4 regions of the Bradyrhizobium sp. CCBAU 11430 genome follow, and region 3 is predicted to be linked to each of the others. Evidence: riboswitches for the same ligand, from Rfam matches in the RefSeq annotation. Region 3 holds a riboswitch; each other region holds the start of a gene.

Region 1 (2,194 bases), on a different contig from region 3:
TCAGGACGAGATCAGCGGCGTTGATCGCTCGAACAGCCGCGCGCGTGAGCTGGTTGGGATCGCCGCAACCGATGCCTATCAGGGAGAGCGTGAACATCGCGAACGCGACGGGCGGCCCTTGCGGCCGCCCGCTCGCTTGTCTCTCAGGCCGCGTTGTGCAGGCGCGGGGTGACGAGGCCGGGCGCGGTGACGCCGCGCAGCGACTTCGCCAGTGCCAGCACCGCGAGATCGGCGAGCGGCTCGATCACGATGACCAGCGCATAGGACGCCGCGAACGTCGCGATGTTGGCGAGATTGGTCATGGCAAAACCGGAGCCATAGAGCGCCCAGAACGCCACCCAGGCGATCACACCGGCCTGATAGGTCGTCGAAAGCGCCAGGGCCTGCCGATACTTCAAATCAACATAGGCGGTGTTGCGCGAAATGATCCGTGTGGCGATCGCCTGAATCGCGAACAGCGGCACCAGCAGCGTGGTGATGTTCATGCCGTATTGCGGGATGTCAGCGGGCTCGAAGAACACGCCCTGGAGCAGCAGACCGAACGCAAGGCCGAAGGCCGCAGGCGCCGCGCCGAACAGCAGGAACAGTGTCGAGCCGAGAATGAAGTGCACCTCGGAGACGCCGACCGGGAAGTGCGGCAGGATCTCGAAGAAGGTGAAGACGAGGACTGTGGTGGCGAGCGTCCGCGCCGCGAACGACGTGATGCCCTGCTCACGCACGGTCTCCACCGCGAGCTTCAGCGCAACGCCGCCTGCGGCGATGCCGGTTGCGTAACTCAACACGAGCTTGGCGCCCGTCACTATGCCGGGTTCGATATGCATGGCTCAATTTCCTTCCTGCCGTCACACCCGACGGCCTTGGCCTCAAAACGTGCAGGGCCGGTCTCCTGGCTCGCGGTTCCCCGGGATTTCCGGCCTTCCCGGACCTTGCGGCCCAGTGGCTGATCGGAGTCCCTCACCGCTTACAGTCGCGGGGGCGGCTGGGGTTTTGGGCGCCGCAACTGGGTCCGCCCATCCCCATTCCCGATTATGCTCCGGCGCTTTGCGCCGCGTCGAGCACCATGCCTCTCTTGTGTGCCCCTTTCGCTGAGCCTGCGTCAAGGGGCGAACGGCGGCCAGGGCCGTCATGACGGATAATCCCCCGCCAGCGCCCCAAACAGGATCACGGCGGCCGTCGAGGCGGCGCCGCCGCGCGCAAGCTGCTCGGCAAGCTCGGCGATGGTGGTGCGGACCAGCCGTTCGTCGGGGCGTCCGAGGGATTCGGCGAACAATGCCGGCGTGGTTGGGGCGAGGCCGTGCGCGATCAATTTTGCAGCAAGCGCTGGGAAGGTGCGCCGGCCCATATAGACCACGGTCGTCGCTTCCGGGTCGGCCAGTGCCCCCCAGTTCAGGTTAGGCGGCAACGCGCCGGTGACATCAGCCCCGGTCACGAACTGCACCCGGCGCGAGGTATGGCGCCGGGTCAGGGGAATGCCGGCTTGCGCCGCGGCAACGCAGGCCGATGTCACGCCGGGAACGATCTCGTAGCCGATGCCGGCCTCACGCAGCGTCTCAAGTTCTTCCTCGAGCCGGCCGAAAATGCCGGCGTCGCCCGACTTGAGCCGCACCACGCGTGCGCCTGTCGCCGCATAGTCGACCAGCAGGCGGTTGACGTGGTGCTGCTTGGTCGAGGGACGCCCTGCCCGTTTCCCCACCGCGACGAGATTGGCGCCTGGCCGGGCGAGATCGAGGATCGCGCCAGAGGCAAGATCGTCATAGAGCACGACGTCGGCTTCGCGCAGCCGCGCGGCGCCCTTGAGCGTGAGAAGCTCGGGGTCGCCGGGCCCGGCGGAGATGAAGGAGACGAATCCGCTCACCGGTCCTCCGCGATCAGATGAAAGAAGGTGCCGGTGGCGTGGCCGCGCTGCGAGCCGGTCTCGGCGATGACTGCGCCAGTCGCATCATGCACGACCGCCAGCGGCGTATCAGGCTGGGCAAGAATGGTCGAATAGTGGAATTCGTGGCCGCGCAGGCGCGCGCCGGAGCGATGTCCCGGCATCGGCGCGGCGAGTTCGGCCAGACGATAACCGAGATGCATGCGGCGTTTGGCAAAGCTCGTCTCCAGGCCAAGCAGGCCTGTCATCTCGTGGCGGATTCCGTCCGCATCGGTCAAAGCGGTTCCCAGCACCATATAGCCCCCGCATTCGCCGTGCACC
Region 2 (2,194 bases), on a different contig from region 3:
ACTTGCCCACGTCCGAGCCGGCCCCCTGGATCATCAATGCGCGCGCCATCGAACTCAGAACTCGACGCCGGCCTGCGCCTTGATGCCGGAGCGGAAGGGATGCTTGACCAGCGTCATCTCGGTGACGAGATCGGCGATCTCGATCAGCTCGTCCTTGGCGTTGCGCCCGGTGAGGACGACATGCGTCATCGGCGGCTTCGAGGTGGTCAGAAACTCGACGACCTCGGCGATGTCGAGATAGTCGTAGCGCAGCGCGATGTTGATCTCGTCGAGCACGACCATGCGCAAGCTCTCATCGAGGATCAGCTCCTTGGCCTTCTCCCAGCCGGCGCGCGCGGCGGCGATGTCGCGGGCGCGGTCCTGCGTCTCCCAGGTAAAACCTTCGCCCATGGCGTGGAACTGGCAGAGGTCGCCGAAATGGCCGGTGAGCAGGCGTCGCTCGCCGGTATCCCAGGCGCCCTTGATGAACTGCACGACCGCACAGGGGAAGCCATGGGCGACGCAGCGGACGATCATGCCGAAGGCCGAGGAGGACTTGCCCTTGCCGGCGCCGGTGTGGACGATGATGAGGCCCTTTTCGCCGCTCTTGGTCGCCATGATCTTGTCGCGGGCGGCCTTCTTCTTCGCCATTTTCGTGGCGTGGCGGGCGTCGGTTTCCTCGGCCGTTTTTGTATCCGGTTCAGGCGTCATCGGTCCCGGTCCTTCGGCTTGACAAGTGGCGGCCACCGGCAAATGGTGGCCCGGCGTTGGTTCCTGTCCTATGACAGGCGAAGAGGGAATGCGATAGGGTCCGAATCGGCAAGATTTGGGTCCAAAATGCAGCCGCCCCCGCGACCGTGACCGGAGAGATGCCCGAAGCCACTGATTCCCGCGGGAATCGGGAAGGCGGGGATCGAAGGGCAAAACCCTGCTCCGCAAGCCGGGAGACCTGCCAGCGCGGACGAGTTTTGGACCGGCGGACGGGGTGTTCCGCGACGGGGAAACGGGCCTTCTGAAGAATGGTCCGTGTGCCTCATCGCCTCCCGCTGTTATCTGGAAGAGGCGATGACCGTCACACTTCACGTCTGCATCACCTGCCGTGCCGGCGAGACGCCTGGCGAGGGCGAGGCGACGCCCGGCAAGCGCCTGCATGGGGCGATCCTCGACGCCGGCGTGCCCGAGGGCGTCAATGTGGTTCCCGTCGAATGCCTGTCGGCCTGCAATCAGGGCTGCTCGGTCGCGCTCAGCGCGCCCGGCCGCTGGTCGTATGTCTATGGCCGCCTGTCGGATGCGAATGCGCGGGATGTGGTCGCGGGCGCCGCGGCTTATGCGGCGGCGCCGGATGGTCTCGTGCCCTGGCGCAGCCGGCCGGAAATATTCCGCAAGCAATCGCTTGCCCGCATTCCCCCCATTGCCGTCGTGCCGGAGGCCGCCGAATGAACTCGCTCGCAAAAGTCCCTGTGACGGTGGTCACCGGTTTTCTCGGCTCCGGCAAGACGACGCTGATCCAGCATCTGCTCAGCAATGCCGGCGGCAAGAAGCTCGCGGTGCTCGTGAACGAGTTCGGCAGTGAGGGCGTCGACGGCGAGATATTGAAATCCTGCGCCGATGCCAATTGCCCGGAGGAGAACATCATCGAGCTCGCCAATGGCTGCATCTGCTGCACGGTCGCCGACGATTTCATCCCGACCATGGAAAAACTGCTGGCGCGGCCCGTGCGGCCCGATCACATCCTGATCGAGACCTCGGGCCTGGCGCTGCCGAAGCCGCTGCTGAAGGCGTTCGACTGGCCGGAGATCCGCTCGCGCATCACCGTCGACGGTGTGATCGCACTTGCCGATGCCGAGGCCGTCGCCGCCGGCCGCTTTGCGCCGGATCCTGATGCCGTCGAAGCGCAGCGGGCGGCAGACCAAAATCTCGATCACGAGACGCCGCTGTCGGAGGTGTTCGAGGATCAGATCGCCTGCGCCGATATCGTGCTGCTGACCAAGGCCGATCTTGCGGGCGCGGCGGGGCTTGAAGCGGCCAAGGCGGCGATTATTGCCGAGATGCCGCGCCGCGTGCCGATGCTCCCCGTGACCGACGGCGCGATCGATGCGCGCGTCATCCTCGGTCTCGGCGCCGCCGCCGAGAACGATCTCGCCGCGCGCCCCTCGCATCATGACGGCGAGGAGGAGCACGAGCACGATGACTTCGCCTCCGTCGTGGTCGACCT
Region 3 (2,194 bases):
GACATTGGAGATGATTTGTTCTATCGTCTCACCATCTTGCGCTCGCCACGTTGACTTGAGTCTTTCGACAAGTGGGTTGTCGCTGGCGCCAATGGTGTTGCTCATGGCAGCCGGCCAGGCTAGGCACATTAGAAGTCCGCCCAGGGCAAGCCATAGCGCGGGTCTTCCCGACATTCTCTTCATAACCCTCGGCCTATCGCGTTTCATCCGTACATCTTTCAAAGCTGGCAACCTTGAAGCTGCTATGAGCGGGCGCAAGAAGTTTACGGAGAGGCGACGGGGCACCCGTGGCTATCCCGCGCGGGCAGCCGCTCCCCTCTATGTCACGCGCCGCTAACTTCCCTAGCCCGCGACAGCTTCAATTGGCTGAGCTGGACATACCGAGCAAGAGAGACTGGGTATGTCGAGCGGCTTGCATTCTTTGTGCCAGGGAGAGGGCGGAGAGTTGCACGGGTTTTATGTCCCTCTTGTCGACTTTCCAACCTGCGCACGCTTCGATGTTTCCATTCAGTGTATCGGCCGCAGTTTGTGGATCCTTTCAAGTGCGTTTGCCGTCATTGAACCGTCTGGTACGCGATCGTTGGCGTCGGCGTGCGGCCTACATGATGGCTGGCGACACGAAGCCGACTTAATCGATGAACTTTGAAGTCTGGTTAGCACGCAAGTCAACCTGCTCGTCCCGTATGTTGCTAGATTGCGCTGCTCATAGAAAGGCACGGTTATTCGCCTAGATGTCGCAGATTAGCTTGGCACATGATCTGAGAGGTTGACGGAAGAGTCCTCCTGTCGATAATCCAAGTCGTCGAGGTTCTCCGAATCCCACTTGATCCGGAGCTAAGAGGGAAGCCGGTGCAAATGCCGGCGCTGCCCCCGCAACTGTGAGCGGCGAGCTACTGTCCAACGATGTCACTGAAGCCAGCACGGCTTCGGGAAGGCCGGACAGCAGCGATGACCAGCAAGCCAGGAGACCTGCCCCGACGATGTATTGGTCCACGGGCGGGGTGTCTCGGTGGTGCGCCAAGCAGCCGTCGCATGCGCGACTTCCTCTGCCTGCGTCCGCCATGGCCTTTGTCCCCAACAGGGGTTAACACTATGTCTCTTCTCTCTCTTCCGGTTGCTACGCTCGGGACGCCACGCATCGGTCCAAGGCGTGAGCTCAAACTCGCTCTCGAAAGCTACTGGGCGGGAAAGATCAGCGAACAGCAATTGCTCGAGGACGCATCCGGGCTGCGCGCAGCTAACTGGGCTCGTCAGAAATCTCTCGGCGTCACGATCATTCCGTCGAATGACTTCTCGCTGTATGATCAGGTGCTCGATACAAGTGTCATGGTTGGTGCTATCCCGGAGATCTACGCCTCGAAAGGAGACTACGTTTCCCTCAAGACGTACTTCGCCATGGCTCGCGGATCACAATGCGACGACCAGGATACGAGTTGCGGTCTCCGCCAGCGGGGGTCTGGCGCACCCGCGCAGGAAATGACTAAGTGGTTTGATACCAACTACCACTACATGGTTCCCGAGTTTTACAAGGGACAGGCGTTCAGACTTTGCTCTCGCAAACCCATCGAAGAGTATGAGGAAGCAAAGGCTCTCGGCTTTCAGACCCGCCCTGTCCTGATCGGGCCCGTCACATTCCTAAAACTCGGCAAGAGTGCCGATGGCGCGTTCCAGCCCCTATCCCTACTAGATGATTTGATACCGATCTATATTGAGGTTCTGCATGAATTGGCCGAACGAGGGGCAAGTTGGGTTCAGTTTGACGAGCCCTGCCTGGTCCTTGATCTGGACGAAGCGGTACGAAAATCACTGCTACATGCTTATAAGCGGTTCGCAAAAGAGGGACCGGCTATCAAGATCATGGTTGCCAGCTATTTCGGCGACCTAGGCGACAATTTGGATACCGCCTTGAGCCTCCCAGTCTCGGGTCTGCACGTTGACCTGGTTCGAGCGCCAGAGTTGTTGGATCAGATCATTGCTGTCGGTCGAAGAGATCTCGTAACGTCGCTCGGTGTCATCGACGGCCGGAATGTGTGGCGATCGAATCTGTCGTCGCTCCGTCGGCGGTTGGAGCCCGCGATTGCGAAGCTCGGCAAGCACCGTGTACAGCTCGCTCCATCCTGCTCGCTGCTTCATGTGCCGGTCGATGTTGAACTCGAGACCGGGCTCACGTCCGACGTCAAGAGCTGGCTTGCTT
Region 4 (2,194 bases), on a different contig from region 3:
AAGGCCCGTGTGATTGATGCTGCGATCGCGCGTCACGGCGTTGGCGGCGCTTCGCCGGAAAAAATCCTATGCGCCGTTGGCGGCCTGGAGATCGCGGCGATCTCAGGTGCGATCATCGCGGCCGCGCAGCGCCGCATCCCTGTATTGATCGATGGCTTCATCGTATCGGTGGCGGCGCTGGCGGCGGCACGTCTCAATCCGTCGTGCCAGCCGTTCCTGCTGCCGTCGCATCAATCGGCGGAGCAAGGGCATCGGCTGGTGCTGCGCGCGCTGAACGTGCAGCCGTTGATCAGCCTCGATCTCCGGCTCGGCGAGGGATCGGGCGCCGCCATCGCGCTGCCGCTGGTGCGCCTCGCCTGCAGCCTCCACAACGGCATGGCGACGTTTGCGCAGGCCAATGTGCCGGATCGTCCTAACTGATCCGCTGATTGACGGAGACGACGCGCCAGCCGCTCAGGAGGCGATCGATCCGGGTCAGCGACAGCGGATCGACCACGAAGCGCAAGGCCGCCGTCGGCGTCAGGTCCAGCGCGATGCAGAGCGCGGCGCGGATGGTGCCGGAATGCACGACGAGCGTGGCCGATCCGGCTGCGATCCGCGACAGGCCCAGCCGGACACGCGCGACCTGATCCGCAAAGCTCTCGCCGCCCGGCGGTCGTCCGCCAGCTGGATCGTTCCAGAACTGCGCATAGGCCTCACCGCGGGTCGCCTCGAGTTCGTCATGGCGATGGCCGGTCCAGTCACCAAAATCCTGCTCGCGGAATTCACTGACGGGCTCCGGCTCGAGGCCCAGCGCGCGCGCCGTCTCGACCGTACGCCGCGACGGGCTGGCATAGCCGGCGGCATCCGGTGGCAGGTGCCGTCGCACAGCGTCCAGTTGCGCGCGATCGCTGAGATCGGCCGGCGCGTCGGACGCGTGGATCGTGCCTGTGACGCCCGCGACGGGCGCGTGCCGTATCAACCAGAGGAAGGTCTCGCCTTCCATGCTCATCTCCAAGGAAGTTGGTCGTTGTGGCCATAACGCCGCAACTGGCACATTGACTCTGTTGTGATGGTAATCCTAGATGCTCGCGACGGTTTCCCCGAGAGGGGATGAAAAGGGAATACGGTGCGGGGACATTGTCCCCAACGCCGTGGCTGCCCCCGCAACTGTGAGCGGATAATCCTTCGTCAGAAGCCACTGGGTCCTCGGTCCCGGGAAGGCGACGAAGTGGTGATGACCCGCGAGCCAGGAGACCTGCCGTCAGCCGTGGTCACACGCGAAGATGTCGGTCGGGGAGTACAGACATTCGGCTTCATCGGACGGCTGAAGGGCCAAAAGGTGAGACCTCGTTCGCTGTGACGTGCCACTGACGTCATACCGAGGCCCGAAACCGTGTCTTCCATCCGTATCGTACGACCGCGAAAATTCCTGCTCGCCTCCGCGGCACTCACATCCTTTGCCGCTCTCGATCCGCCCGCTGCGCTGGCGCAGCAGGCCCGAGAGCCCCTGCCGCCGGTCGAGGTGTCGCCGGCCCAATCCCGCAAGCAGGCCAAGCCTGCCGGCCGGGAGGCGCAGAGCACGCGCCGCGCAGCAGCGCGCAGGCCGGCGACCGCAGCAGCGATGCCGAAGCCTGCCGTGCCGACTGCGGCACCCCCGACGCCGCTCAACAGCAATGCCGTGGCCGAAAGCGCCTCGCGGCTCGGCCTGACGGTGCGCGAGACGCCCGCGACCGTCGAGGTGATCTCCGCGGAGACCATGCGCGAGCAGGGTTATCGCACCGTGTCCGACGTGGCGCAGGGGGCGGTCGGCGTCACCTCCGGCGATAATCCGGCCGAGCCTTCCGCCTTCTCGATGCGCGGCTTCACCAACAGCCAGATCAACACGCTCTACAACGGCATCAAGATCGGTCCGCAGAACATGACCTCGCGGATCATGGACACCGCCAATCTGGAAGCCGTGGAATTCCTGAAGGGCCCGGCATCGCTGATCTCGGGCGAGGGCGCCGCCGGCGGGGCGATCAATTTTGTGACCAAGCAGCCGCACACGGGAGCGATCCGGAACGAAGCTGATTTCTCCTGGGATTCGCTGAATTCGTTCCGCGCGCATTACGGCTCGGGCGGCAGCACCAATGTGCAGGGCCTCGACTACCGCTTCGACATCAGCAGTTCGGCGCTCAACGGCTTTGCCGACGACACCAATACCAAGATGCTC

The links. Region 3 has a riboswitch for cobalamin ahead of metE (5-methyltetrahydropteroyltriglutamate--homocysteine S-methyltransferase). Riboswitches for the same ligand answer to the same signal wherever they lie in the genome.
Region 1: linked by a shared signal. The riboswitch ahead of XI04_RS05080 (energy-coupling factor ABC transporter permease) and the one ahead of metE (5-methyltetrahydropteroyltriglutamate--homocysteine S-methyltransferase) in region 3 are both predicted to bind cobalamin.
Region 2: linked by a shared signal. The riboswitch ahead of XI04_RS05015 (DUF1636 family protein) and the one ahead of metE (5-methyltetrahydropteroyltriglutamate--homocysteine S-methyltransferase) in region 3 are both predicted to bind cobalamin.
Region 4: linked by a shared signal. The riboswitch ahead of XI04_RS05100 (TonB-dependent receptor) and the one ahead of metE (5-methyltetrahydropteroyltriglutamate--homocysteine S-methyltransferase) in region 3 are both predicted to bind cobalamin.

Annotation. Positions count from the first base shown of each region.
Region 1 is NZ_LBJV01000007.1:53,368-55,561, reverse strand. It holds gene cobF (precorrin-6A synthase (deacetylating)) at 1-97, opposite strand, end outside; gene XI04_RS05080 (energy-coupling factor ABC transporter permease) at 144-821, opposite strand; cobalamin riboswitch at 860-1,078, opposite strand; gene cobA (uroporphyrinogen-III C-methyltransferase) at 1,124-1,855, opposite strand; gene XI04_RS05070 (cobyrinate a,c-diamide synthase) at 1,852-2,194, opposite strand, start outside.
Region 2 is NZ_LBJV01000007.1:40,391-42,584, forward strand. It holds gene XI04_RS05005 (cobyric acid synthase) at 1-49, opposite strand, end outside; gene cobO (cob(I)yrinic acid a,c-diamide adenosyltransferase) at 55-690, opposite strand; cobalamin riboswitch at 731-950, shown strand; gene XI04_RS05015 (DUF1636 family protein) at 1,045-1,419, shown strand; gene cobW (cobalamin biosynthesis protein CobW) at 1,416-2,194, shown strand, end outside.
Region 3 is NZ_LBJV01000068.1:58,259-60,452, forward strand. It holds gene XI04_RS27440 (nodulate formation efficiency C protein) at 1-105, opposite strand, end outside; cobalamin riboswitch at 789-991, shown strand; gene metE (5-methyltetrahydropteroyltriglutamate--homocysteine S-methyltransferase) at 1,093-2,194, shown strand, end outside.
Region 4 is NZ_LBJV01000007.1:56,858-59,051, forward strand. It holds gene cobT (nicotinate-nucleotide--dimethylbenzimidazole phosphoribosyltransferase) at 1-420, shown strand, start outside; gene XI04_RS05095 (histidine phosphatase family protein) at 413-985, opposite strand; cobalamin riboswitch at 1,058-1,259, shown strand; gene XI04_RS05100 (TonB-dependent receptor) at 1,376-2,194, shown strand, end outside.